One region of the Herbaspirillum seropedicae genome, then DNA from elsewhere that is predicted to be linked to it. Evidence: predicted binding sites of a transcription regulator. Region 1 holds the regulator's gene; each other region holds the start of a gene.
The links. The regulator LexA, encoded in region 1, represses DNA repair genes until DNA is damaged. The targets are predictions, from matches to a motif close to ACTGTATNNNNATACAGT.

Region 1 (5,619 bases):
ATGCGCACGTAGCGCAGGAACTGGATGCTGTCGCCGAAACCTTGTTCGTGCATCAGCAGGATGTACTTGCCCGCCAGGGAGGACTTGCCGTCCCACTTCGGGATCAAGTCGAACAATTTATGGATCAGGCGGTAGACGTGCGAGCGTTCGCGCGTCACCAGGCGGCTCTCATGGCACTCCCAGCCTTCCTTGAGGTGACCCTGCAGCAGCAGGCTCAGGGCGATATTGTGCCTGGCTGTGGGATAGTTGGGGCGCAGTTCCAGTGCCTTGCGGAAGTTGCCGATGGCGTCTTCGAGGTCACCGTGATCGTGCTGGATGGCGCCGATGTTGTTGTAGGTGAGGGCGTGTTTGGAATCCACCTCCAGCGCCTTGTTGAACATGCGCATGGCATCGTCAAAACGGTCACTGGTGGAGAAATAGCTCGATCCCAGCTTGACGTAGGCATTGGGATCCTTGGGGGCGATTTCGATGACGCGCAACAGGTGTTCGTGGGCCTCGTCGATCCGGTTCAGCTTCAGGTAGGAATCGGCAATCTTGTTGTGCGCATAGGTATCCTGCGGATCGAGCAGGATGGCCGTCTTGTGGGACTCGATGGCTTCCTTGTACATCTCCATGGCATGGAAGGCCTCGCCCAGGGCGGTATGGGACGGCGCGAAACTGATCTGCAGTTCCAGCGACTTCAGGATCACAGCCACGGCTTCGTTGTAGCGTTTGCATTCGATCAGGGCGCGGCCGAGGTGGGAGAGGGGGCCGGGCGCATTGGGTTCGCGCTTGACGGCGTCCTCGAAGTAGGCGACCGAGGCTTCCGGGTCGTTCTTCTCGTGCAGCGCATTGGCCAGGCCTATGCGCGAGGCGCGGTGGTCCCGGTCGATGCGGATGGCGTGTTCGTAGAGGGCGATGGCTTCGTCGATGCGATCCTGGCTCAGCACCGTGCCGGCCAGGTTGCTCATGTATTCGGCGTTTTCCGGATCGGCTTCGATGGCCTTGCGCAGATAGGCTTCGGCGTCGGCGAACTTGCCTTCGTGCATGGCCACCAGTCCGCGCGCATGATTGGCGAACACCAGCGTGGGATTGCGCGACAGGACCGCCATGCATAACGCCTTGGCTTCGTCGGTCTTGCGGCTATCCAGCAGGTCAAGCGCCTTGCGCACGTCGAGCAGGTCTTGCAGGGGATGCTTGGGCGGCGGGGTGGCCGGCTTGCCGTGCTTGTTGCTGTTCTTGCGCGTCGACATCGAAGGGGGTCCTTGTGGTTGGGTGCTGTAGTTGCACCGGATATAGCTTTCCAGCAGGGATGATATGCGCGCCGAAGTCCAGGCGAAGAGGAAAACAGAAAGCAAAAAACCTTCGTTTTAGACGAAGGTTTTGCATGAACGGGTGCTTCCGGGCCGCAGTGCAGAGCTTTCTGCGGCGCGGTGGCGGCCCCTGGCGCCTAGTTCCAGCTGCGCATGAGCCCTACGGCCAGGCCTTCCAGGGCGAACTGTTCTTCGTTGGGCTTGACGATGATGGGTTTGAAGTCGGGATTTTCGGGGAAGAGGGTGATCACCGAGCCGGTCTTCTGGTAGCGCTTGACCGTGACTTCGTCAGCCAGCCGGGCCACGACGATCTGGCCATTGCGGGCCTGGTCGGTCTTGCGCACGGCCAGCAGGTCGCCATCGAGGATGCCGGCGTCGCGCATGGACATGCCGCGTACCTTGAGCAGATAGTCCGGCTTGCCGGAGAACATGGCTGGGTCGACCTGGTAGGTCTTTTCCACGTGTTCCTGTGCCAGGATGGGGGAGCCTGCGGCCACGCGCCCGATCAGCGGCAGGCTCAGTTGCATCAGGGCCGGGTGGGGCAGCGCCATCTGGCGGCTGGCAGCCTGGCCGCCCGGTTCGCGCAGGCGGATGCCGCGCGAGGTGCCGGGCGAGATCTCGATGGCGCCCTTGCGCGCCAGGGCCTGCAGGTGCTCTTCGGCAGCATTGGCAGAGCGAAAGCCCAGCTCTGCGGCAATCTCGGCGCGCGTGGGAGGGAAGCCGGTGTTCTCGATGGCGTTCTTGATCAGGTTCAGGATTTGTTCCTGGCGCGCGGTCAGTTTGAGCATGGAAGGGCCTTTCTCTCGGGGAAGGCTGTGTGGATGAACAGTCTGTATTTTTATACAGGTGCAATCCTTGTGTCAACGGCAACATGCATTTCCAGCGGTCGAAAAAGCGGCTTTTGCGGTTTTTCTTCACTTATGTTCACTTATGGATAGATGGGCAGCTGGCCCTCTATATATAGAGGGGTTGAAAATGGTGAGGGGATCGCTCTCTTCCTGCGCCCAGCGCCTTCCTGCGTCTTCTTGTCCTTCAATGAAGGTGATTTGTCTCTGCCAGGCGTCGGTCGGACCTGCCGATGATTGCTGTTCTATCCAAAAGCTTGTATGATCTTGGGTTTTCCTCTTCCCACACCCGTCTTGACGCCGGGGTGGGCGTCTTCAATAAGTCCATAAGGAGTCTACATGCGTCATTATGAAATCGTATTTATCGTCCACCCGGACCAAAGCGAGCAAGTGCCGGCGATGATCGAGCGTTACAAGGGCATCGTCACCACCCGCGGCGGCAAGGTCCACCGTGTCGAAGATTGGGGTCGTCGTCAACTGGCCTACCAGATCCAGAAGCTGGCCAAGGCTCACTACGTCTGCCTGAACATCGAAGTCGACAGCGAAACGCTGGCTGAAATCGAAACCGGCTTCAAGTTCAACGACGCCGTCCTGCGCCACCTGACCGTCAAGATGAAGAAGGCCGAAACCGGTCCTTCCCCCATCCTGAAGGCAGTGCAGAAGGAAGACGCGGCCAAGAGCCGTACCGAAGCTCCGGCAGCTTAAGCGCTGCGAACATCGCGGAGAGTGAACCAGTTTCAAGTCATCGCCAGCCTGGCCGAACGTGATGTCCTACGTTATACGCCGGCCGGTATACCGATTGTCACTGCCAGGTTGCAGCATCAGTCGGAACAGGTGGAAGCTGGCATGAAGCGTCAGGTCGAATTCGAGATCGCGGCGCTGGCAGCGGGGGAAATCTCGGGTGCGCTCAACAGGGCGGCACTGGGTGAAATCTTCCGGTTCACCGGCTTTCTGGCCCGCAGGAATCGCAACAGCAAGAGCGTCGTGTTTCATATCGTTGATTTTGGCCCGGTCGCGCCGGATTGAGCGGCGCAAGGTAGCCAAACAGACCTTACCCAATTTTTAGATACAGGAGCCAACCATGGCATTCGGTAAAAAGTTCGATAAAAGCAAGCTGAAAAACAAGCGTCAACAGCAAAACCCGCTGTTCAAGCGCAAGAAATTCTGCCGTTTCACCGCCGCTGGCGTTGAACAGGTCGATTACAAGGACGTGGACACCCTGAAGGACTTCGTCCAGGAAAACGGCAAGATCATGCCGGCACGCCTGACCGGTACCAAGGCCCACTACCAGCGTCAAGTTGACACCGCCATCAAGCGCGCGCGTTACCTGGCCCTGCTGCCGTACACCGATCTGCACAACGCGTAATCTGCGCCGAGAAATAGGAGAAAAACATGCAAGTCATTCTGTTGGAAAAAATCGTGAATCTCGGCGGTCTGGGTGATGTCGTGCGCGTCAAGGACGGTTTCGCACGCAACTTCCTGATCCCGCAACGCAAGGCCCGCCGCGCTACCGATGCAGCCATCGCTGAATTCGAAGCCAAGCGCGCTGAACTGGAAAAGGCTGCTGCCGAGAAGCTGGCCGCTGCCCAAGCCCAAGGCGAAAAGCTGGCCGGCGCTACCGTTGAAGTTTCGCAGAAGGCCGGCGTTGACGGTCGTCTGTTCGGTTCGGTGACCAACTTCGACATCGCTGAAGCCCTGGGCAAGAAGGGCTTCGCCGTGGAAAAGGCGCAAGTGCGTCTGCCCAACGGCCCGCTGAAGATCGTTGGCGAACACCCCGTGTCGGTGGCTCTGCACACCGACGTGGTGGTCGATGTCACCATCGCAGTCAAGGGCGAGCAAGCGTAATACGCCTGTTTGCTGCAATTCGTTTTGCAATAGAAAAGCCGGGTTCGCCTGGCTTTTTTATTGTCAGTTTGATCAAGATATCCCGCTTCTGGCGGCCGCATTGGCCGGGGCGGCGGATGTCTTGATGTTGCATTCGTTCGCACGCAGCATCGGGGTGTGCAAAAACGTCCGCCCTGACCAACGGCTTCACATCAGCAGGTTATAATGCGCGCCATGAAAGAATCGTCCCGCGGCAATCCAGAATTTTTCCGTGGCCAGAAGGAGTCCTCCGATCCCCAGATCGACGCGCTCCGCGTGCCGCCACACTCCATCGAGGCCGAGCAGTCGGTGCTGGGCGGCCTGCTGCTGGATAACGCGGCCTGGGACCGCATCGCCGACTTCGTCAGCGCCGAGGACTTCTACCGCTACGATCACCGCATCATCTTCGAGCACATCGTCAAGCTCATCAACAGCACCAAGCCGGCTGACGTCATCACCGTCTACGAGGCCATGTCCACCAGCGGCAAGGCCGAAGAGGTGGGCGGCCTGGTGTACCTGAACGCGCTGGCGCAAAATACGCCTTCAGCGGCCAACATCCGCCGCTATGCCGAGATCGTCCGTGATCGCGGCATCCTGCGCAAGCTCATCACGGTGGCCGACGAAATCTCCGGCAATGCCTTCAATCCGCAGGGCAAGGATGTGAAGTCCATGCTGGATGAGGCCGAATCCAAGATCTTCGCCATTGCTGAAGAAGGTTCGCGCGGCTCGCAGGGCTTCATGGAAATCCAGCCGCTGTTGACGCAAGTGGTCGAGCGCATCGATGAGCTCTACAACCGCGACAGCTCCAGCGATATCACCGGTGTGCCCACCGGCTTCATGGACCTGGACAAGATGACTTCCGGCCTGCAGCCAGGCGACCTGATCATCGTGGCCGGTCGTCCCTCCATGGGCAAGACCGCGTTCTCGATCAACATTGGCGAACACGTCGCCATCGAATCGGGCCTGCCTGTAGCGGTGTTTTCGATGGAAATGGGCGGCGCCCAGCTGGCCATGCGTATGCTGGGCTCGGTCGGCCGCCTGGACCAGCACCGCCTGCGTACCGGTCGCCTGCTCGATGAGGACTGGCCGCGCCTGACGCACGCCATCCAGAAGATGAACGATGCCCAGTTCTACATCGACGAAACGCCGGCCCTGTCGCCCATCGAATTGCGCGCACGCTCGCGCCGCCTGGCCCGCCAATGCGGCAAGCTGGGCCTGATCATCATCGACTACCTGCAGCTGATGTCGGGCAACGGCGGCAGCTCTTCCGAAAACCGCGCCTCTGAAATCTCGGAAATCTCGCGGAGCTTGAAGGGCCTGGCCAAGGAGCTCAATTGCCCGGTCATTGCCCTGTCGCAGCTGAACCGCTCGCTGGAACAACGCCCCAACAAGCGCCCCGTGATGTCCGACTTGCGCGAATCGGGCGCCATCGAGCAGGATGCTGACGTTATTTTGTTCATCTACCGTGATGAAGTTTACAATCCTGACTCTCCCGACAAGGGGACGGCGGAAATCATCATCGGCAAGCAGCGTAATGGTCCGATTGGCAGCATTCGCCTCTCGTTTCTGGGGATGTATACCAAGTACGACAACTACATCGGTAATCTGGCGCAACCCTA
Region 2 (5,619 bases), 840 kb from region 1:
TGGCGATCTCCCGTCAGGGCGCGCACCAGTTCGGTGATGGCGGCCTGCTCGACCGCTTCCAGCGCCGGGCTGCCGGCGAAGTTGTCGATCTCCACACGGGCGTCGGGGAACTCGGTGCGCATCTTGGGCAGCAGCACCTCGGCGATGTACTTGTCGATCTGGGCCTGGATATCGGCCACGCTCATGCCCGGCAGGTTGCGGAATTCATAGGTGAATTCGCACAGCTCGGGGATGGTGTTGACCGCGATGCCGCCGCGGATCTGGTTGGTGGTCATGGTGCTGAAAGGCACGTCGAAGAACTGGTCATAAGGGCCATTGGCCTTGTAGCCGTCGGCGAAGTCGCGGATGGCGCAGATCAGGCGGGCAGCGTGCTCGATGGCGTTGCAGCCCTGCGGGGTCAGCGAAGAGTGCGCCGACTTGCCATGCACCTTGCAGGCGAACACGTTGATGCCCTTGTGCGCCACCACTACGTTCATGCTGGTGGGCTCCCCCACCACGCAACCATCGACCTTGATGCCGCGCTTGACGATTTCTTCCAGCATCACCGGCGCACCGATGCAGCCGATTTCTTCGTCAAAGGAAAACGCCAGGTGGATGGGCTTCACGCGCGGCATGGCCAGGTATTCCGGCACCAGGGCCAGGGCGGTGGCGATGAAGCCCTTCATGTCGCAGCTGCCACGGGCATAGAGTGCGCCGTCCTTTTCGGTCAGCTTGAAGGGATCGGTATCCCATTTCTGCCCGTCCACCGGCACCACGTCGGTGTGGCCGGAGAGCACGATGCCGCCTTCGGTGCTGCCCGCATGGGGACCGGCCGTGGCCGGCAGCGTGGCGAACAGGTTGGCCTTGGTCTTGTCCTTGTTGTGCGCCAGCCAGGAGGCGACGCCCTGCTGTTGCAGGCTGTCACGCACGGTGGTGATCAGCTCCAGGTTGGAATTGCGGCTGGTGGTATCAAAGGCGACCAGGGTTTCTAGCCATTGGCGGGTGTTCATGTTCAGCGACTCCATGGTTCAAAAACACACCGCCGTCTGGTGGAGACGGCGGTGTAAAGGTAGATCAGGTAGATCAGGTAGATCAGGTAGATCAGGTAGATCAGGATGCAAGCTTACCCGGATTACGTCAGGCCTGCTGCGCAGCTGCCTGCAAACCCTGCTCGGACAGGCGCAGGACGCGCCCGCAACGACCGGCCAGTTCAATGTCGTGGGTGACGATGACAAAGGCCGTGCCCAGGGTGCGCGAGAGTTCGATCATCAGTTCGAAGGTGCGATCGGCCGTGCTGCGGTCCAGGTTGCCGGTCGGTTCATCGGCCAGCACGCAGGCCGGGTGCGTGACCAGCGCTCGCGCCAGCGCCACGCGCTGGCGTTCGCCGCCGGAGAGCTCTCCCGGCACGTGGGTCACGCGCTGGGCCAGGCCGACCTTGCCCAGCATCTCGCGGGCCTGCTCCTGGGCATCGGCGCGCTTGACGCGGCGGATCATCAGCGGCATGGCCACGTTGTCCAGCGCCGAGAATTCCGGCAGCAGATGGTGGAACTGGTAGACGAAGCCCAGCGACTGGTTGCGCAGCGCGCCGCGCTCGCTCTCGCCCAGGCTGGCGAAATCCTTGCCCAGCAGGCTGACCGTGCCGCTGCTGGGCGTGTCCAGCCCGCCCAGCAGATGCAGCAGCGTGGACTTGCCGGAGCCGGAAGCACCGACGATGGCCACCTGCTCACCATGATAGACATCGATATCGACATTACCCAGCACCTTCACCGAGTACTTGCCCTGGGTGAAGGTCTTGCCCAGACCACGGGCGGCCAGCACGGCCTGGCGGTTCTTCAGGGGATCATTCATAACGCAGGGCCTCCGCCGGTTTGACGCGTGCTGCCGACCAGCTCGGGTAGAGGGTAGCGAGGAAAGCCAGCACCACGGCCACGCCGCCGATGGTGTAGACGTCCGACCAGATCAGGTCGGAAGGCAATTCGGAAATCACATAGATGCTCTTGGGCAGGAACTGCACATGGAACAGACGTTCGATGGCCGGCACCACCACGTCGATGTTCAAGGCCACCAGCACGCCCAGGCCGACGCCGATGCCAGTGCCGATCAAGCCCACCAGGGCGCCCTGGATCACGAAGATCTTCATGATGGAGCCCGGCGAGGCCCCCAGCGTGCGCAGGATGGCGATGTCGGCCTGCTTGTCGGTGACCGTCATGACCAGCGTAGAGACCAGGTTGAAGGCGGCCACGGCGATGATGAGCGTGAGGATGATGAACATCATGCGCTTTTCGGTCTTGACGGCGGCAAACCAGTTGCTGTTCTGCTGCGACCAGTCGCGCAGGTAGAGGTCGCCGGTGAGCGTGCGCGCCAGTTCCTGGGTCACCTGCGGGGCCTGCAGCATGTCGCGGATGCGCAGGCGCACGCCGGTGGGCGCGTCCATGCGGAAGAGCGTCTCGGCGTCCTGCAGGTCGATGAAGGCCAGCGAGGAATCGAATTCATAATGCCCAGCCTCGAAGATGCCGGTGACGGTGAACTGCTTCAGGCGCGGCAGCACGCCGGCCGGCGTGACCTGGCCTTGCGGAGCGATCAGGGTGACCTTGTCGCCCAGGCCCACGCGCAGGCCACGGGCCAGCTCGCCGCCGATGACGATGTTGAATTCGCCCGGCTTCAAGGAATCGAAGCTGCCCTGCTTGACCTGCTTGGCCACGTCCGAGACCTTGGGCTCTTCCTGGGGCAGCACGCCGCGCACCAGCACGCCGCGCACGCTGTCGTCGCGCGTCATCATGGCCTGCGCGGCCACATAGGGCGCCGCGCCCAGCACTTCCGGATTCTGGAAGGTCTGCTTGGCCACGGCCTGCCAGTCCTTCATGGAACCGGAGGCGTCGAACACCTCGATATGCGCCAGCACCGACAGCATGCGGTCACGCACTTCTTTCTGGAAACCGTTCATCACCGACAGCACCACGATGAGCGCGGCCACGCCCAGCGCAATGCCGGCCATGGAAATGAGGGAAATGAAGGAAATAAAACTGTTGCGGCCGCTGCGCTTGCCGGCCCGCGTGTAGCGGATGCCGACCAGCCATTCGAACGGCAGGTTTTTAATCAGACTCAAAATTGCTCCGGGAGTGGGCCTGCACAATGCGCGGACGTGGCTGCCTACCTGAACAGGCAGAGGGGGCAGCCGGCCGGCCACGCGCTGACACGGGCGAAGACGAAGCGCGAAGTTTGCCACAGTTTGGAGCGACGGCCCATCCCTGACCACCCGCCCCCTGCTCGCACCTGACCCGTCGATCGCCCGCGGTGAAGCTTGTAGAACCCATTTCATAAATAGGCGTGAGATGCGTTCTGCCCAGAAAGGGCGCTGGCAAGGCGCGCGACGCGTCGTGTGGCGGTGCCACACGCAAGGAGCGCAACGCGGCCAGCGCCCTTTCTGGGCAGAACCCGGAGGGAGCGGCCCGTTTGGGCGAATTGCTGCGTTACAAATTTGGGTCAAGACGCCCAGTCTTGACCCAAATTCGCGCCTTGCACTTCATCCCAAACGGGACTCGCTCGCACTCACGCCTATTTATGAAATGGGTTCTAGATTCACTTCCACGGCAGAGGTTCGCGTTGCAGCGATTCATATAGAAAACGCGCCGCCTGTTGCACCCTGGACTGGTTATATATACAGTACCGTTCTACGCCCCACCGCTCACCTGAATTCTCTTGCACGCCCATGCCGCCCGAACTCATCCAGGACGCCCCCGACACCACCAGCCTGCCTGACCGGGAGAGCGATCCCTTCGCCCGCCTGAACGCGCAGCAGCGCGAGGCCGTCGAGCATGGCGGCAAGCTGCCGCCGTCGCAGCAGCCGCCCTTGCTGATCGTGGCCGGGGCCGGCTCGGGCAAGACCAATACGCTGGCGCATCGGGTGGCGCGGCTGGTGCTGGAGGGCGCCGATCCCCAGCGCATCCTGCTGCTGAGCTTTTCGCGCCGCGCCGCCGCCGACATGGGCCGGCGCGTCGGCCAGGTGATCGCCCAGGTGCTGGGGCTGGCGGCCAGCGACACGCCGCCGCAACTGCACTGGTCCGGGACCTTCCACGCCATCGGCGCGCGCCTGCTGCGCGAATACGCCAAGGTGATCGGGCTGGAAGAAGACTTCACCATCCAGGACCGAGGCGATTCGGAAGACCTCATGGGCCTGCTGCGTCATGACATGGGCTTGTCGGCCACCGAGAAGCGCTTTCCGCTCAAGGCCACCTGCCTGGCCATCTATTCGCGCGCGGTCAACACCCGGCAAGACCTGGGCGAGGTGCTGCAACAGCACTTTCCCTGGTGCTGCGAGTGGGAAAGGCCGCTGGGCGAACTCTTTGGCCGCTATGTGGACGCCAAGGAAGAACAGCATGTGCTGGACTACGACGACCTGCTGCTGTTCTGGGCCGACATGCTCGGTGATGCGCAGATTGCGCAATCGGTGGGGCAGCGCTTCGACCATGTGCTGGTCGATGAATACCAGGACACCAACCGCCTGCAGGCCGAGATCCTGCAGCGGATGAAGCCCGACGGCGCCGGCGTGACCGCCGTGGGCGATGACGCCCAGGCGATCTATTCGTTCCGGGGCGCGACGGTGCGCAACATCCTCGACTTTCCTGGGCTGTTCACCCAACCGGTGCGCCTGCTGACGCTGGAACAGAACTACCGCTCCACCCAGCCTATCCTGCACGCTTCCAATGCGGTGATCGCCGATGCGCCGGAGCGCCACGTCAAGCACCTCTGGAGCGACAAGCCTTCGTCGCAAAAGCCGCAGCTGGTGGTGATCCCGGATGAAGCCGAACAGGCGCGCTGGGTCGCCAACCGCATCCTGGCGCACCGGGAAGAAGGCCTCACGCTCAAATCCCAGGCCGTCCTGTTCCGCACCGCCACCCACAGCGCCGCGCTGGAACTGGAACTGGCGCGCCGCAACATCCCCTTCGTGAAATTCGGCGGTCTCAAGTTCCTGGAAAGCGGCCACATCAAGGACCTGCTGGCCCTGCTGCGGCTGGCCCACAATCCCAGTGGCCGCATGGCCGGCCTGCGCGCGCTGCAGCTCATCCCCGGGGTCGGCCCGGCCACGGCGCGCAAGGTGCTGGACCTGATGGCCGCTGCCGCCGATCCCGCCGACGCCCTGCTCAACTTCGGCGCGCCCGCCAATATCGCCCTGCAATGGCAAGCCTTCGCCGATACCTACGCGCTCATGCGCCGCGCCAGCGCCAGCTGGCCCACGGACATCCTGGCCGCGCGCGACTGGTACCTGCCCCAGCTGCAGGAGCGCTACGACGACGCCCAGGCCCGCGCCGCCGACATCGAGCAACTGGCGGTGCTGGCCAATGGCTATGCCTCGCGCGAGAAATTCCTGACCGAGCTGACCCTGGACCCGCCGGAGGCCAGCAGCGACTTTTCCGGTCCGCCCCTGCGCGACGAAGACTACCTGACGCTGTCCACCATCCATTCGGCCAAGGGCCAGGAATGGCGTTCGGTACATATCCTCAACGTCGTCGATGGCTGCATCCCCTCGGACCTGGCCACCGGCAGCGAGGCCGAGATCGCTGAAGAACGCCGCCTGCTCTACGTGGCCATGACCCGCGCCCGCCAATACCTGCACCTGGTGGTGCCGCAGCGTTTCTACAT
Region 3 (5,619 bases), 220 kb from region 1:
CCGGGCCGCACGATGGCCACCTGCACCACCAGATCGTACTGGGTGCGCGGCTGCATGCGCGGCAGCATGCTCATCTGCGCCCGGCTTTCGATCTGGAACACGCCGATGGTGTCGGCCTTGCAGATCATCTCGAAGGTGGCCGGGTCTTCCCGCGGGATAGCGTGCATCTGCATCACCTCGGGCAGGCCGCGCCGCAGGCTGACCAGTTCCAGCGTGCGGCGCAGGGCGGTGAGCATGCCCAGCGCCAGCACATCGACCTTGAGCAGCTTGAGCGACTCCAGGTCATCCTTGTCCCATTCGATGACGCAGCGCTCCGGCATGGCCGCATTCTGGATCGGCACCAGCCGCGACAGTTGCCCGCGTGCGATCACGAAACCGCCGGTGTGCTGCGACAGGTGGCGCGGGAAGCGCAGCAGCTTGCCGGTGATGCTGGCCCACAGGCCGATCTGCGGCAATTCTGGGTCCAGCCCGGCTTCGGCAAAGCGCGCCAGCAATTCTTCGCGGCTGTCGAACCAGTGCTGCGACTTGGCCACCGCATCGACGATGGCCGCATCCACCCCCAGCGCCTTGCCGACCTCGCGCAAGGCCCCGCGCGGGCGATAGCTGTGCACGGCGGCGGCCAGCGCGGCGCGGCGGCGGCCATATTTGCGGTAGATGTGCTGGATCACTTCTTCGCGGCGCTGGTGCTCGAAGTCCACGTCGATGTCGGGCGGTTCTTCGCGTTTTTCACTGATGAAGCGGGCAAACAGCAGGCGCGTGGAGGTGGGATCGACCTCGGTCACGCCCAGGCAATAGCACACCGCCGAATTGGCCGCCGATCCCCGCCCCTGGCAGAGGATGCCGCGTGAACGGGCGAACTGGACCAGGTCATAGACGGTGAGGAAATAGGCTTCATATTCCTTTTGGGCGATCAAGGCGAGTTCGGCCTCGATCTGTTCGCGCACGCCTCCCGGCAGCCCTTGCGGATAGCGCTTGGCGGCGCCCGCCAGGGTTTGCTGGCGCAGGTAGTCGGCCGCGCTCATGCCCAGCGGCACCAGTTCATCCGGATATTCATAGCGCAGCTCGGCCAGGCTGAAGCGGCAATCGGCGGCGATGGCCAGGGTCTGGGCCAGCGTGGCCGGCGTATGCACCATGCCCAGCCGCACCCGCGAACGCAGATGCTGCTCGGCATTGGGCGCCAGCGCATGGCCGCATTCCTGCACCGGCTGGCCCAGGCGGATGGCGGTCACCACATCCTGCAGGTACTTGCGCGAGCGCTGGTGCATCTGCACGTCGCCCACGGCGGCCAGGGGCAAGCCATGGCGGCGCGTGGCGGCCTCCAGCGCGGCCCGGTGCAGGTCATCCAGCGGGCGGTACAGGCGTGTGATGCCCACCCAGGAGCGGCCCGGCGCCAGCGGCGCGAACCAGCGCAACTGGGCGTCGAGGGTCTCTTCATCGGCGGGATAGTCCGGCACCAGGATCAACTGGCAGTCCGGCAGGGCGCGCAGGTGCGACAAGGCCGGTGGCGGGCCGCTCAGGTCTTCCGGATGGAGCAGGTAACTGCCTTTGGCGGCGCGGGTGCGGGCCAGGGTGATCAGCTCGGAGAGGTTGCCATAGCCCTCGCGGTTCCTGGCCAGCGCGACCAAGGTCAGGGCTGCCAGCGGATGGGCGGGCTCATCCTCGAGCCCGGTGAAGCGGAAGCAACTGCCGATGATCAGCTTGAAGTCTTGCGTGCGGCCTTTGTCGAACTGTTCCTTCCAGGCGGCGTAGGCCCGCACCACGCCGGCCAGGGTGCATTCATCGGTGATGGCCAGGGCGCGGTAGTCCAGCGCGATGGCGCGTTGCACCAGTTCATGGGCGTGCGAGGCCCCTTGCAGGAAGCTGAAGTTGCTGCGGCAATACAGCTCGGCATACTCTGGCAGGGTCGTTGACATGTGCTGCTCCTAGCCGAACAGCCCGTGCAGGAACCACTGCGGTTCTTCTTCCGGGCATTCCCCGCCATGCCACTGGCGGAAGATCCAGTAATAGGCATGCTGCGCATCGCGCACGGTGAAGTAATCGCGGGTGGAGGGCCGGCCTTCCCACCAGCCGGCTTCGATGCGTTCGGGTGGTGAAGTGAATTCCAGCGGCGTGCGATAGAAGGGCTTGTGCTGCAGCACCCGCAGCGGCACAGGCTCATCCAGCAGCCACAGCGGACGCGGCGGCAAGCGCGCCGCATCGGTGGAGAGCGGCGCGGGCAGGCTGGCAGCCGGCTGCATCACGCTGCACCAGCGGTTGGCCAGCTCCGGCCGATAGTCGGCGCGGGGCGCAGCCTGGCGCACCTTGTCTGCGCCCAGCCGGGCCACCAGCAGTTCCAGCAGGCGCTGGTGGTCTTCGGCGCTGCCGCCCGGTTCGGGGAAGAGCATGTCGCTGGCCGGCTGCCGGCGTTCCAGCTCTTCGGCAGCCAGGCCCAGGGCGATGGCCGGGGCGGGCAGGGTGGAGCGGGCCAGCTTTTCCTTGACCAGGCTGTAGAGGTGGTCTTCCTGCCAGGCCGGCGCCGACAGGGCAATGCGCAAGTCGGTCGGGGCGACGGCCTGGCGGCCGCGCTCATGCTCCAGCCATAGCCGCAACTGCTTCACGGCCAGCTGGCGCGCCGTCAGCCAGCCGGCCAGTTGGGTCAGCAGGGCCTGGGCATAGGCGGTCAGGATGTCGGTCTGCTCTATCCGGTCGGGCAGCTCCACGCGGGCCTGGAAGACCGGCGGGGCCACTACCCAGTCATGCACTTCGGGTGCTTCGCCATAGGCGTGCTCCAGCATGTCCAGCAAGGCCTTGCCGCAGCGCCGCTGCAAGCCCGCCCGCGGCAAGGCCCGCAACTGCCCCAGTTGACGGCAGCCCAGGCCGTGCAGCCATTCCAGATGGGCTTGTGCGGCGCTGAGCAAGACCACCGGCAGACGATCCAGGCGGCGCCGCAGCGAGCGCTCGCGCACGGTGCGCACATCGCCGTAGCGCGCCAGCATCCAGGCCCCGGTGGCCGTGACGGCGCAGGACAGCGTGGCCGACAGCCCCAGCCGGGAGATGCTCACGCGGACCTTGCGGCACAGCGCCCGGATGCCGCCGAACAGGCGCAGGCTGGCGCTGACTTCCAGCAGCACGCAGGCCTGCGGCGCCAGGCTCACCTGGGGCGTGTATTGCAGCAGCGCCAGCGCGGTCTGTTCCAGCGCGGCCTGTTCACGCGCCGGGTCGCGCTCCTGCAGTTGCGCCTCAGGCGCCAGCAATTGCACCCCGCCGCGCCGCATGCCCTCATGGACCCCGCACGCGCGCGCCGCCGCCGACAGCGCGGCCACGCGCTCGCGTTCGAAGACCACGGCGGCGACTTCATCCAGCCAGTTCGGACGGAAGACTTCCAGCGGCAGCAGTGGCAGGTGTACGGCGATCCACAGGGGAGACATGGCGTTGCAGATTCGGTGAAGGTGTCAGGGGAAGAAACAGGCTGTGCTCGCGCAGCGGGCCGCGCCGCTTGAGAAAGCCGATGTCCAGGCCGCCCGGCGCCGGCCTGAGCGTGAGCCGCAAGGGGGCCGGTGAAGCCTCCCGGGCGCAGGCCAGCGGACGCAGCATGAAAAACAGGGTCTGGCCCGCCTGGGCCGCCACGTGCAGCCGGCGCAGCAGATCGTGGTCGCCCTTGCGCAGGCGCGCTTGCCACATCAGCAGGGCCTGGCAACTGTCGGCGCGCAAGACCTGCTCGGCGGCCCAGCAGGCGTCGACCGGGGTATCGGCCTGCAACTGCAGCAGGCGCGTGGCCGGCACGCCCATGGCCGCCCAGCCCGGTGCATTGATGGCGTGCGGGGCTTGCAGCAGGGCGATGCGACCGCTGGGCGCGCCTGGTCGCAGGCGCTGTGGCTGGGCCAGCAGCGGCCGCAGCAGGCGCAGTTCACCCACGCCATCCTGGGGCAGCAGCAATTCGATCAGCACCCCCGTAGGCCAGCCGCGCCCGGGCAATTCCGCATCGAGCGCCTCGAAACCGCTGGAAACCCCGCGCCCATTACCGCGCGCCAGCTGGGAGGCCAGCCAGAGCGCGGGGTGGATGGTTTCCGGCGTACGGGCCGGGGAAGAGGGAGACAGCATGGTCGGGTGCAGCGGCAAGGAAAGACGGGGAAATGGCGGTAACTGTATAAATATACAGTATTTGTTTTGGTGTGTGACAAAACCCGACTTTGTGGGGGCAGGAAAATGAAGCTGCATTCAGGAGAGCGTCCGCAAGCTCATCTTCATGGATTCCTGCATGTCTGACAGTGGATGCTGACAAGGGCTGGGGAGCTCTTCCGATAGTGAGCTTTGGTGAGCCTTCCTAAACTGCAAGCGTGGATTCAGGTTGGTGTCAGCCACTCGTGCAGAGCAGGACAGTGGCAGGCCGGACCGGTCCGCTCCACTCGACTATCCAAGCTAAGGAGTCTTACACATGGCAAATGCACAAAATCCGGGGAACAGTAATCGCGGCTTCGCCGCCATGGATCGGGAGAAACAACGCCAGATCGCCAGCATGGGCGGCAAGGCGGCCCACGCCAAGGGCGCTGCCCACGAGTTCACCTCGGCCGAAGCCCGTGAAGCCGGCCGCAAGGGTGGTCTCAACAGCCATGGCCGCAAGAATGCTGCCGCCGCTGCCGCTGCCGCCCAGAATGGCGCCAGCAGCTCGGCCCAGCCGCAGATGAACCAGGCTGCTCCGCAAGACCAGGCGCGCCAGGAGTCGCAGTCCAGCGCGCAGCAACCCCAGCAGTCGGACAATACGGCACAACAGCAAGGCTGATGGCGCCGGCCGCCTCAGGCAGCGGCTGCCGCCTCCCAGGATGGGGTCGGGCGGCGTGTAAGACGGATAACAAGAAAACGAAAGGCGCGCAGAGCGCCTTTTTTGCATTCTCTGCCGGTAAGCTAAGCTGTGTAGTCGGCCCCAGCAGTATCGAGATTTTCTAATATCCGTCGAAAAATATTAATTTTTTGGCGAAAACTCGATATCTCATTGTGAAAAATTAATCTGCAGCCTTTAACGGGGCGGGTGGATCCGTTGTGGTCTGGAAGCTGCGTCCCACTACTTCCTCGATACGATCCAATACATGGGCAGGCAGATGCCCATATTGCTTCCTGCGATGCGCCGAGAGACGGCCCCGGTTGGACTGGATCATCCGGATGAGCGCCGAGAGGTCCTTTTGCGGCAAATCCAGCTCATCATTGAGTTCACTGAAGGCTGCATCATATCCTTTGAGGTAAGCCAGTTCCTGGGGAATCTCCTCGCGCACGGCCTGCCGGACCATGTCATGCAGGAAGGCCACTTCCCGGTCAGCCCGGAGGAAGCGGTAGGCGCGGCTGCCGGGGTGGCTGATGACGATGGGCTCCTGATCGCCCCGACGGTAATCCCACAGCGCCGTGACCGGGCGTGAAAACGCCGTCAGCAGTTCGCTATAGGCGGGAATGTTCTTTTCGATGACCGCCGAGACCGGGACCAGCGTGCCGGGCGCCATCAGCGTGGAACGTGCCAGCACATGCTGGATCAGGAAACGGTGCAGACGGCCATTGCCATCCAGGAAAGGGTGCAGATAGACGAAGCCAAAGGCGGCGCAGGCCGTCTTGACCAGCAGGTCGGTACAACGCCGGGTATCGTTGACGAAGTCT
Region 4 (5,619 bases), 1.6 Mb from region 1:
ATCCTGTAGAGCTGACCAAAGGTTTGCACACGGCTGCATTTTTTAAGCTAAAGCAGATGTGGCTACTGACAAAGGATCGAAAGAGGATCAGTGGGAAGATGTTAGTTGAACATCTAATAAAACCGTTGCTCGAAAAAGCGCGTATCGTGGGAGACGGGGATATCGATGCCGTTGTGATGCCTGAGTGCGCACTTTCAGATGAGCTGGCGTACGAGGTTGCGTCCGCGTTGACAAAAGAAAATTTGCCGCTCTTGATTACGGGGACGCTCAAGAATATTAAAGGAAGAGCTAGAAACAGCGCGAGAACCTTTTCCTTTTTGCCTGGTGGAGCAGGAGGGCTAACGAGTATTCAGTCTAAACATCACCGCTGGCGATTGGATAAAAGTCAGGTTGATCGTTATGGATTGTCATTTGCCCGTTCGTCCAAATCCAGTAAGTGGTGGGAAGATATTGATATTTCTGAACGACACTTACCGTTTTATTCGATTGGCAAAGATCTTTCTTTGACAGTACTTGTATGTGAGGATTTGGCCCGTAGTGATCCGGCTATGCCAGTGATACGGGCTGTCGGTCCAAATCTCATTTTGGCGCTGCTGATGGATGGGCCTCAGCTACCTTTGCGTTGGCCAGGGAGATATGCAACGGTTCTGGCAGAGGATCCCGGCTCGTCGGTATTGTCAATTACTTGTGCTGGTATGGTAGATCGCTCTAACCAGCGAGAGCACAATCCGTTACGGTCAATTGGCTTGTGGGGCGAGGCGGGAGCCCCCATGCCAAGGCAGCTTCTGATTTCAACTTCTGAGCACGGATTGTTGTTGAAATTGAGAGCAGAGGCTACAGAACAACATACTCTTGATACCCGGGCTGACGGTACTGTGACACAAATGTTGAAATTTGTTTCTCAAACGCCACTGGCGCTAAATAACCCACCGGATTGGTTATAATTCTCTGAAGCGAATGCAACCGATAATACTTTGTTGTCGGTTTTTTTGAGGAGTCAGCTATGAGTGCAGTTCTACGTTGGGATTATCAAGGGCGTCGCAGCGTGCCCGAGGATAGGGCCGCTGTTGAGCGTGTTCTCGCGGCATTCGGGAACCAGTCCAAGAAAAAAGTTGCTTCTTCGCAGCATTCCCCGAATAAAAAGAGCTCTCCGCGTAAAGCGGCGGCCAAGACCGTAAAGAAATGACGCTCTAATTCGCCCTCCCCCAAAAGCCTGCTTTTTAGCGGGCTTTTTTTCAACTCACAAATTTCCCCCTCATGCGTGTCTACTGTCCATCTCGCACTCAAAAGTGGCTCGCGGATGCATCAAAATGCGTCAAATTTTGTGACTGCTGGACGGAACGTCGAGCAAGGCCGGACGGGCTTGGACGCTTGACGCAAATTTGCGTCAAAACCGACCGATGTAGCGAGCAGGCGCGGGGGTGGGGGCAACCGCGCGCGGGGCCGAAAAAGTGATTTATACTGTACGTATGTACAGTTCCGTTGATCGCTCGCCGTTTCCCGTTATCAATATGTCAAGCCTCACCTATCCCGCGCCAGCACCGCCAGGAAGCATGATACAGCCCGTACCAGCGATCCAGTTCGTCGGCGGGCCGTTGGCCCTGCACATCACGCACAAGCTCCATGCCGGCTTCCCAAGCCCGGCAGCCGATTACACCGCTGATCCGCTGGACCTGAATCAATACTTGGTAGATCGCGTTGCCTGCACCTTCCTTTTCGATGTGGCCGGCTGGAGTATGAGCGGCGCGCACATCGTCGAGGGCGACAAGGTGGTGGTGGATCGCTCAGTCTCGCCCCAGCCGGGCCATATCGTGGTGGCCATCGTCAACGGGGAGTTCACCATCAAGCGCCTGCGCCTGGTCAACGGCGCCTATGAGCTACATCCGGAGAACCCTGATTTCCGTCCGATCCGCTTCGGCGACGGCGAGGTGCTGGAAGTCTTCGGCGTGGTGGTGGGCGTAGCCAGGAAGATGCTGTGAGCAGCCAGCGGCCAAGTCAGGCCAGGCGGGCAGGCTTCGCCCTGGTTGACGTCAATAATTTCTACGTTTCGTGCGAGCGTGTTTTCGACCCCAAGCTCAGGGCCCGGCCCGTGGTGGTGCTGTCCAATAATGACGGGTGCACGGTGGCGCGCTCCAATGAGGCCAAGGCACTGGGCATCAAGATGGCCGCGCCCTGGTTCATGATGCAGGAGCTGGCGCGCCAGCACGGCATCGTGGCGCTCTCTTCGAACTACACCCTCTACGCCGACATGAGCAACCGCGTCACCGAGGTGCTGCGCCAATATAGCCCGCGCCTGGAGGTGTATTCCATCGATGAGAGTTTCCTCGCCCTGGACGGCCTGGCCGGCCTATGGCCGAGCATGAGCGACATGGGCCAGGCCATCCGCCATCAGGTGCTGACCTGGGTCGGTGTGCCGGTCTGTGTGGGCATCTGGGCTACGAAGAAGGTCATACCCACGAAGTGAACAAGCCGAGCTCGGGCGCTTTTGCATCCGGAGCCGGTGCGTAAAGAAGCGGGCCATTTCCGGGTCCATGCTCGTATGTGAAAAAATTGCGGAGCAAAGCCAGAATTGCGGAGCAAAAAAAAGCGGCCTGCATCACTGCAAGCCGCTTCTATTCTGGTGCTGATGGGCGGAATCGAACCGTCGACCTACTGATTACGAATCAGTTGCTCTACCAACTGAGCTACATCAGCAAAAGTCCGCGATTATAGCCGTTTCTTTTTCCTTCTTCCACTCCCTGCAGAAAAATTCCCCGCCGTCCTTCCCCAAGGTACAGCCCTGGACACCTGCTGCGGGACGATACGGCGAGGAAAAGCCCGGCTCAGTTATCCAGCTTCTTGTCCTCTTCCTTGGCCTCTTCCATGGCGTCCGGCTCCAGTTCCTCGGCCACGCGGTTGCAATAAATGAAATAGCCCCACGCGGCCAGCAGCGCGCCGGTGCCGGCCAGCAGGGCGGCGGCATAGACCAGCTCTTCGGGCTCTTCATGCACGGCGCGGAAGGTCATTACCAGCGCCTCGATGGCCAGCGCGACCACCACCACCACGAAAAAACGCGACAGGAAACGCCTTACCCGCGTCGGGGCGCTGATGTTGGCGTCGCGGACGACCTCTTCCTCGGTGATGGTCTCGGCAATCTGAAAGGCCACCACTGCCGCGGCCAGGATCCCGATGGCCTCGATCAGCGCCTGGGCCTGCGGCAGGCCCCATCCTTCCATCACCGCTTCAAATCCCATGCGCGCGGCAATCGCGATCAGGGCAAGCGCGCCCGCTGCAAACAGCACCGCAATCACCCCATGCACGAGGCCAAACATGGCCATGATCTTTTTCACTAAGTCCTCCCGCATTCCCTGTGGTTGAAGCGTTTGGACTGGCCCGGTGGCGAAAGGTTGTACAGCTTTATCATTGTCGCGATATTGCCTGGCGGGAAATCTGCCTCGCCGGGCATCCGCTGAGCATCGGGCCGTAACCGGCGTCGCTGCCTCTCCTACAGGCATATCAGCGCCCGGAGGATGGCAGGGCAGGGCGGCCGTGACTAGGATGTAGGCATGGGCGAGCGACATCCGCCGTCTTCATCGTCTTCATCTTCATGAGGAGGTCATCATGCCCCAGGCTGCATGGAGTAATAAACGCGAACGCCAGTACGAACACATCAAGTCCGGCGCCCTCAAGCACGGGGCCGGGACCAAGCGCGCCGAGGAGATCGCGGCGCGCACCGTCAACAAGGAACGCGCCCGCCATGGCGAATCCAAAACGGCCAGCAAGACTTCGACCGAGGATATGTCTTCCGCTCGCCGCGGCGGTTTGCGCTCGCATAGCGGCCCGGGTGGTCGTACCTATCAGCAGCTCTATGCTGAAGCGGCTTCCCGCAAGATCAAGGGCCGCTCGAGCATGAACAAGGCGGAACTGGAAAAGGCGCTGCGCGCCTGAGGACGCCCGGAACCGTATAAGCGCGTATCCGTATAAATCGTATAAATCGTATCAACAAAAATGCCCCCGGCTTGCACCGGGGGCATTTGCTTGGCATGTCGCCTGAGCCGGCCCAGGGGCCGGCCTGCTGTCGCAACCGATTACTTGGTCACGGCCAGCAGGGTGCGTTGGCCGCCCTTGTAGGTGTACAGGGTCAGCGAACCATCCTTGATGTCGCCCTTGGCGTCGAAGGCGATGACGCCGGTCACGCCCTTGTGGCTGATCTTGGCCAGTTCGGGCAGGTACTTCTTGGGATCGGCGGAGCCGGCCTTGGCCATGGCGTCGGCCACGGTCATGGTGGCGTCATAGGCGTAGGCGGCGTTGTAGACCACGTCGATGCCGAACTTCTTCTTGTAGGCAGCGCGGAAGTCGTCCATGCCCTTCTTGCCAGCCTCGTCCACACCACCGGCTTCGGCGCAGATCACCTGGTCGTCGCCCAGGCCGTCACCGGCCAGGCCCGGCAGGGAACCGGTACAGATGCCGTCACCACCCATGAACTTGGCGCTGATGCCCAGCTGCTTCATCTGGCGCAGCATCGGGCCGCCCACGGCGTCCATGCCGCCGAAGAAGACCACGTCGGGCTTCTTGCCCTTGAGCGAGGTCAGGATAGCGTTGAAGTCGGTGGCCTTGTCGTTGGTGTACTGGGTGCCGACGATGGTGCCGCCGGCCGCCTTGGCGCCCTTGGCGAATTCGTCAGCCACGCCCTGACCATAGGCGGTGCGGTCGTCGATCACGGCGATCTGCTTGGTGCCCAGCTTCTGCACGGCATACTTGCCCAGGGCTGCGCCCAGCTGCGCGTCGTTGGCCACCACGCGGAAGGCGGTCTTGAAGCCTTGCTGGGTGTACTTGGGGTTGGTCGCCGACGGCGAGACCTGCGGGATGCCGGCGTCGCTGTAGATCTTGGAGGCCGGGATGGTGGTGCCCGAGTTCAGGTGGCCGATCACGGCGGCGACCTTCTGGTCGACCAGCTTGGTGGCGACGGCAGTGGCCTGCTTCGGATCGGATGCGTCATCTTCGCCAACCAGCTCGAACTTGACCTTCTTGCCGCCGATGGTGAATCCCTTGGCGTTGAGTTCGTCCACGGCCATGCGCGCGCCGTTCTCGTTGTCCTTGCCCATGTGGGCGTTGGGGCCGGACAGCGGGCCGACGTGGGCGATCTTGACGACTTCCTGGGAATACGCGGCGCCTGCGAAGGCCAGGCCGATTGCAGCGGTTAATGGAATAATGGCGCTCTTGAGTTTCATAGAATTCCTCTGTAGATTGAATTGACCACTTTTAATTTGTCTCACTACTCAAGCTTTATTCAGATCCCTGTTGCGGGGGCTGGGCGTCCCGCTTTGCTTTCGTCCCCGACTTTCTGAATAATGCAGACGGTACAACATAAGAATCGGCTTCGCCAAGTTTTTTTTAAGCGGCTTGCCCAAATAAAACCCTCCTGACTTTTGCCCCCATGGCTGCCAAACATCACACGCTCGACAAGGTGGACCGCAAACTGCTCAACATGCTGCAGAAGGACAACCAGATTTCCACCCGCGTGCTGGCCGAGAAACTGCATATTTCGCAACCCACCTGCCTGCGCCGCATCCGCGACCTGCGCGAGGCCGGGATCATCAGCGCCGAGGTGGCCATGGTGGACCCCTTCGCGCTGGGCTA

Region 2: a site for LexA is predicted at 3,627-3,644, ahead of ACP92_RS13910 (ATP-dependent helicase). Genes of this name have one in related genera too.
Region 3: a site for LexA is predicted at 4,122-4,139, ahead of imuA (translesion DNA synthesis-associated protein ImuA). Genes of this name have one in related genera too.
Region 4: a site for LexA is predicted at 1,461-1,478, ahead of ACP92_RS17325 (LexA family protein). Genes of this name have one in related genera too.

What each region holds. Positions count from the first base shown of each region.
Region 1 is NZ_CP011930.1:2,333,267-2,338,885, forward strand. Features, by position in the region: gene ACP92_RS10325 (tetratricopeptide repeat protein) at 1-1,232, opposite strand, end outside; gene lexA (transcriptional repressor LexA) at 1,430-2,080, opposite strand; gene rpsF (30S ribosomal protein S6) at 2,477-2,842, shown strand; gene priB (primosomal replication protein N) at 2,864-3,163, shown strand; gene rpsR (30S ribosomal protein S18) at 3,219-3,503, shown strand; gene rplI (50S ribosomal protein L9) at 3,530-3,982, shown strand; gene ACP92_RS10355 (replicative DNA helicase) at 4,187-5,619, shown strand, end outside.
Region 2 is NZ_CP011930.1:3,170,592-3,176,210, forward strand. Features, by position in the region: gene argE (acetylornithine deacetylase) at 1-989, opposite strand, end outside; gene lolD (lipoprotein-releasing ABC transporter ATP-binding protein LolD) at 1,117-1,827, opposite strand; gene ACP92_RS13905 (lipoprotein-releasing ABC transporter permease subunit) at 1,820-3,085, opposite strand; gene ACP92_RS13910 (ATP-dependent helicase) at 3,689-5,619, shown strand, end outside.
Region 3 is NZ_CP011930.1:2,548,557-2,554,175, forward strand. Features, by position in the region: gene ACP92_RS11245 (error-prone DNA polymerase) at 1-1,913, opposite strand, end outside; gene ACP92_RS11250 (Y-family DNA polymerase) at 1,923-3,407, opposite strand; gene imuA (translesion DNA synthesis-associated protein ImuA) at 3,334-4,080, opposite strand; gene ACP92_RS11260 (KGG domain-containing protein) at 4,415-4,759, shown strand; gene ACP92_RS11265 (Fic family protein) at 4,980-5,619, opposite strand, start outside.
Region 4 is NZ_CP011930.1:3,976,007-3,981,625, reverse strand. Features, by position in the region: gene ACP92_RS24670 (hypothetical protein) at 1-944, shown strand, start outside; gene ACP92_RS17325 (LexA family protein) at 1,554-1,979, shown strand; gene ACP92_RS17320 (Y-family DNA polymerase) at 1,976-2,464, shown strand; tRNA gene ACP92_RS17315 (tRNA-Thr) at 2,619-2,694, opposite strand; gene ACP92_RS17310 (hypothetical protein) at 2,823-3,317, opposite strand; gene ACP92_RS17305 (hypothetical protein) at 3,601-3,927, shown strand; gene ACP92_RS17300 (branched-chain amino acid ABC transporter substrate-binding protein) at 4,068-5,210, opposite strand; gene ACP92_RS17295 (Lrp/AsnC family transcriptional regulator) at 5,417-5,619, shown strand, end outside.